DNA from 2 places in the Pectobacterium aroidearum genome. Region 2 is predicted to be linked to the other one. Evidence: predicted binding sites of a transcription regulator. Region 2 holds the regulator's gene; the other holds the start of a gene.
The links. The regulator LexA, encoded in region 2, represses DNA repair genes until DNA is damaged. The targets are predictions, from matches to a motif close to TNCTGTATGTACATACAGNA.

Region 1: the regulator LexA is predicted to act here: its motif matches at 1,549-1,568, upstream of rmuC (DNA recombination protein RmuC).

What each region holds. Positions count from the first base shown of each region.
Region 1 covers NZ_CP166097.1:4,977,642-4,980,788, forward strand. The annotation lists gene rmuC (DNA recombination protein RmuC) at 1-1,504, opposite strand, end outside; gene argH (argininosuccinate lyase) at 1,718-3,091, opposite strand.
Region 2 covers NZ_CP166097.1:4,432,282-4,435,428, forward strand. The annotation lists gene AB8809_RS19940 (pirin family protein) at 1-184, shown strand, start outside; gene zur (zinc uptake transcriptional repressor Zur) at 291-800, shown strand; gene AB8809_RS19950 (CsbD family protein) at 892-1,101, opposite strand; gene lexA (transcriptional repressor LexA) at 1,596-2,204, opposite strand; gene AB8809_RS19960 (diacylglycerol kinase) at 2,315-2,680, opposite strand; gene plsB (glycerol-3-phosphate 1-O-acyltransferase PlsB) at 2,808-3,147, shown strand, end outside.

The DNA of each region.
Region 1 (3,147 bases), 550 kb from region 2:
CAGGTGGTGAGACACCGTCGGGGGCGGCTGAACCCGTTAATTCATCACGTTCAGCGTGCTCATGGGCCGTTGCTTTTTCAGCCAATGACGGGCTGATCGTGCGTTTAATTTCAACGCCCAGCGCGCGAAACCCCTCAGCCTGGCCAATAAGGTTACCACGCCCAGAGGAAAGTTTATTCATCGCCTGACGATAAGTGCCCTGTGCTTTATCCAGACTCTGCCCCATCGCTTCCATATCATCGACGAACAACCGCAGCTTATCGTACAGCCGTGATGCTTTTTCAGCGATGTGCTGTGCATTGCGGCTCTGTTGTTCATAGCGCCATAAGTTGTTGATGGTACGTAACGCCACCAACAGCGTGGTCGGGCTGACCAGCATAATATTGTGCTTTAGCGCCTCGTTAATCAATTCGGGCTGGCGATCGATAGCGACCAGAAAAGCGGGTTCGACCGGGATAAACATCAGCACGTAATCTAGCGAACGCAGCCCCGGAAGCTGCTGGTAATCTTTGCTACTCAGTTGCCTGATATGGCTGCGTACCGAGAGCAAATGTTCGTTCAGCGCCGCATTACGTTCGATGTCATCATCGCTATTGAAATAGCGCTCATAAGCTACCAGCGACATCTTGGCATCGATCACGACATCTTTGCCCTGTGGTAAACGCACAATGACATCCGGCTGCAGGCGGCTATTCGCCCCTGTTTGCACGCTGACCTGTGTCTGATACTCATAGCCTTCACGCAGGCCGGAAGCTTCCAGCACGCGGCTGAGAACCACTTCGCCCCAGTTACCCTGCGTTTTGTTATCGCCTTTCAGCGCTTTCGTCAGGTTGATGGCCTCGTGTGCCATCTGCGCGTTAAGCTGTTGCAGATTGCGGATTTCATGCGCCAGCGTGTGGCGCTCACGCGCTTCCGCACCAAAACTGTCCTGAACCTGACGGCGGAAGCCATCAAGCTGTTCACGCAGCGGCATCAACAGCTTATCCAGACTCTGTTTATTTTGCTCATCCACCTTGCGCCCGCTGTGTTCAAAAATCCGGTTCGCCAGATTCTCAAACTGCGTCGTCAACCGCTGTTCGCTATTTGCCAGAAGCCGCTGCTTCTCTTCCGCCGCCATACGGGTTTCTTCCAGCCGAATGGTGACTTCCCGCAGCTCAGCTTCCTGCGCGCTATTTATTTCACGTAGCGTCCTCAGTTCTTGATTTAACTGCACGCACTCTGCGCGGAGCTCACTCAGCTGTTGCAGCTTTTCATGGCTGGCAGAAAGCTGAGCGTGAACCGTGCGCAGTTCCAGCTCGTTTTGCCGCAGCCGCTGTTCGTCCAATTGCCTTGCCTGCTGCTGTTCGCTGAGCGACTGTTGAGTCTGCTGTAATGTCTGTGCCAGCAACCGCTGTTCGGTGCCATGCTGCGACAGCTTCTGTTGATGAATCAGGCAGGCAATCAACCACCCTATCAGTAGCCCCACCGCGCCGCCGCCCAGACCATAAAATATGCTGATATCCACTTTGCCTCCGCAGGCCTTTCACGCTGTCGGTCAAGGTAAAATGATACTGTATGGATGTCCAGAAACAATTCTGATGGGGAGTAGGTTGAGCAGAAAAATGCGAGCCGCATTCCATATGAGTATGGGCATACGATAATTTGCAGAAGAATCAGAGGGGTAACACTGAAATTCCCCCAACGAGGAACACCACGTTGGGGGAAAGAGAGGCACAACTTAGGCTAAGCGCTGTTTCGCATCACTAATCGCTTTAGCGACCTGCTGCGGTGACACGCCACCTTGTGCAGCACGCTTATCCAGACAGGATTGCAACGCCAGAATCGGGTAGACATCCTCGCCAATCACGGCGCTGAATTTTTGCAGATCGGCCAGCGGCAGTGCTTCCAATGCCTTACCCTGACGGATGGCTTCAACCACCGCTTCACCCACGATATGGTGCGCTTCACGGAATGGGACGCCTTTTGCGACCAGATAATCCGCCAGCTCTGTCGAGTTCGCGTAGCCTTGCTCAGCGGCCTCTTTACAACGCGGACGTTTCACCTGAATGCCTTCCAGCACCAGCGCCGCCATCATCAGGCAGTCGTGCCAGGTGTCCAGCGCGTCAAACAGCCCTTCTTTGTCTTCCTGCATGTCTTTGTTATACGCCAGCGGCAGGCCTTTGAGTGTCATCATCATGCCGGTCAATGCACCCTGTACGCGGCCACATTTACCGCGAATCAACTCCAGCGCATCCGGGTTTTTCTTCTGCGGCATCAGGGAAGAACCGGATGTCACACGGTCAGACAGCTCAACGAACGCCGCTTCACCGCTGTTGAAGAAGATCAGATCTTCGGCAAAACGCGACAGGTGGATCATGCCGATCGAAGCATCGGACAACAGTTCCAGTACATGATCGCGATCGGAAACCGTGTCCAGACTGTTACGCGTGGCGGATGCAAAACCCAACCAGCCAGCTAACTGCTCACGGTCAATCGGATAAGCCGTTCCCGCCAGTGCGCCACAGCCCAGCGGGCTGACATCCAGACGCTTCAGCGTATCTTCCAGACGGCTTTCATCACGCGCCAACATCTCGTGGTAAGCCAGACACCAATGTGCAAACGTCACCGGCTGTGCGCGCTGCAAGTGGGTGTAACCCGGCATTACCGCATCCTGATTCGCTTCCGCCGTCGTGACCAGCGCCTGACGCAGATGACGTACCGACAGCAGCAGTTCTGCAATCTGCGCCTTACACCAGAGTTTCAGGTCGGTGGCGACCTGATCGTTACGACTACGACCGGTATGCAGCTTTTTACCTAAATCGCCCACTTTCTCGATCAGACGCTGTTCAACCCAGCTGTGAATGTCTTCTGCATCGCTTTGCAGGATCATCTCAGGGTCAGCTTGTACCTCAACCAACAGCGCATTCAGCGCCTGTTCCAGCTGTTGCTGCTCCTGCTCGCTGAGCACATTGACCGTCACCAGCGCTTTCGACCAGCCGATCGAGCCAACGATGTCCTGTTCCGCCAGACGGTAATCAAACCGCAGTGAGTCATTAAATTGTTTAAAACGCTGATCTGCTGCCTGACTAAACCGACCGCCCCACAAAGCCATAACCCTTACTCCCAAAAATATCATTTACGTTGGTATGGCATCATGCCATACCCAGA
Region 2 (3,147 bases):
CACGATCGCGCTGCAGGGAAATCAGGCATACCTCCAACTGATTCACGGTTCAATGGTGGTAAAAGGCAATCAGAGCAGTGAAGCCCTACACTGTGGCGACGGCGCCTTTATCAAAGAAGAAACAACGTTGACGCTACGGGCAGAATCGCCTTTGCGTGCGCTGCTCATCGATCTGGTCGTCTAGATCTTCTGTCCGTTGTTTTATCAGGAAAACGCCGCCAGTTCGGCGTTTTTATTCAGCCGTGGTAAGATATCCGTCTTGTTCCTCAATGCGTCAGGGTGATATGACAATGGATTCAACCAAACAGGACAAACTTCTTGCCCAGGCTGAACAGATTTGTCAGCAGCGCGCTGTGCGTCTAACGCCACAGCGGTTAGAGGTTTTACGCCTTATGGCACAGCAGTCAGGTGCTATCAGCGCTTATGACCTGCTGGATCTGCTGCGAGTTTCCGAGCCCCAGGCCAAACCGCCGACCGTCTATCGCGCGCTGGATTTTCTGCTGGAACAAGGCTTCATTCATCGAGTCGAATCAAACAACAGCTACGTGCTGTGTCACCATATCGAAGACCACAGCCATACGTCTGCCCTTTTCATCTGTGACCGCTGCGGACAGGTTACGGAACGTCAAACCGAAGGGGTGGAAGAAACATTACGTAGCCTGGCACAGCAGTCGGGATTTACGCTGCGCCACAGCGTTGTGGAAGCGCACGGGCTGTGTGGAGGCTGTCAGGAAGTGGCATCATGCAAGCAGCCGGATCATTGCGATCACGACCATACGGTTCCGATTAAAAAACGCTAGCGCTTATTGATGGGGCCTTCTGCCTGACAAGGTTTTTCTATATAAAAAAAACGATAGCCCTCAGGGCTATCGTTTTTTAGCATCACGTTCACTACCAGTGATATTTGTGATGCTCTTCCCAGTGTTTCACTTCTTTCTCTGCCGCTTCTTTTGCGTACCCGTAACGCTCCTGGATTCTCCCCACCAGTTGGTCACGCTTACCTTCGATGACCGTCAGATCGTCATCCGTTAATTTGCCCCATTGCTCTTTCGCTTTACCTTTAAACTGTTTCCAGTTACCGCTGGCTTGGTCTTTATTCATCAGAATCTCCGTACCTTAGGTGTATTGCGCATAAATGAATCGTCACTACCGACGTAGGCGTCAGTCAGTGTCAGATAAATTGTTCAGTAAGCAGAGTCATCATTCTGTGAACCATCACGGTGCTCTGCACCACTGCCCTTCCTCGATCTGCCAGGCTAACCTAAATGTGATGGCTAATGTTTAATGACTAAACGCTCAATCGAGATAAAAATGCTTACCTTGATAAAAATTATAGTCGAATATTTTACTTAAAATTAAAAATAAGGAATCTGTAACTAGCGAAGGCGCCAAGAAAGGAAAAATGACCGTAAAAGTAATGGAAAAACAGGCGGTAAGGGAGAGAAGAGAAAACACACGCGAAATGTAACGAAATATATACAACTAGCAGATTAACACGCGGGGCACTCACACATGAAGCAACTCACACATAAAGCGATTAACACAAAAACGTGATGCACTGACCCAGAAAGACGAGCAGTGCATCTCTATGACCGTTAGCTCCAGTCGCTGTTACGAATCACGCCAACCGCTAAGCCTTCTATCGAAAAGCTCTGCTGACGCAGGTCAACAACAATGGGGGCAAACTCTTCGTTTTCAGCGAGAAGGTGCACCATATTGCCCTGCTTTTTCAGGCGTTTTACCGTCACTTCATCGTCAATGCGCGCGACGACAATCTGACCATTGCGTACATCTTCCGTTTTATGCACGGCCAGTAAATCGCCATCCATAATACCGATATCTTTCATCGACATGCCGCTCACGCGCAGCAAAAAATCAGCGCTGGGTTTGAACATTGCAGGGTCAACCTGATAGTGACATTCGATATGTTCCTGCGCCAGCAGAGGCTCACCTGCGGCCACGCGACCAACCAGAGGAATACCCGTCTCTTCTTCCATCAGCAGACGAATACCTCGAGAAGCACCCGATACGATTTCAATCACACCTTTACGCGCCAGTGCTTTCAGATGTTCTTCAGCCGCATTGGGAGAGCGAAACCCCAGCTGTTGAGCAATTTCCGCGCGCGTTGGCGGCATTCCGGTCTGCGCAATGTGATCGCGGATCAGGTCATAAACCTGCTGCTGCCTTGCTGTTAATACTTTCATTCCGCCCCCTGGTTGTTTATACAGTCTTGCTGTGAGTATATACAGGTACGCCACAATTGGGAATGGAGATATAGGCAAAGCCTCTGACTTTTATTCATTTATGCGTGCCGTCAGGCAAAATGTTGCCAGAGAATGCTACCCCACACGACAGCCGCTAACACGATGGCAACAAAAACAGCCGCCGACCCGATATCTTTCGCCCGACCGGATAATTCGTGATGCTCAAGGCCAATACGATCGACAACCGCTTCAATGGCGCTGTTAGCCAGCTCAAAAAGCATAATCAATACCACAGACCCGATCAGCAGCAGCTTTTCGACCAGCGTAACCGGCAGCAGACACGCAATAATCACGCCGACAATCGTCAATATTGTTTCCTGACGAAATGCCGCCTCATGTTGCCAAGCCTGCTTCAGCCCCTTAAGGGAATAACCGGTCGCCTTAATAATCCGGGTCATCCCCGTTGCTTTATTCATTTATCCTCCATTCTTTACGTAAAATAGTTCGCATTTTAACGCGCTTACGTTGTCTCACCACCACAGATTTCCGACGCAGTTTCTGGTATCCTTGCGGCGCATTGCTAACAAGAGGCTCCAAGTTGTTATGTCAGGTTGGCGTAAAATTTACTATAAATTATTGAATCTCCCACTAAAACTGCTGGTTAAAAGTAAAGTTATTCCCGCAGATCCCGTGGTCGAGTTGGGGTTAGATCCCTCACGTCCTATACTCTATGTTCTGCCTTATAACTCTCAGGCGGATCTCTTGACGCTACGCGCGAAATGCCTGGCATTGGGGTTACCCGATCCCTCGCAATCGTTCGAATTCAACGGCGTCGAACTTCCCAGCCACGTCTTTATTAATGACGGGCCGCGCGTCTTCCGCTATTACGTTCCCAAGCAGAAATCCGTCAAGCTGTTCCACGACTATCTGGATCTGCATCGCG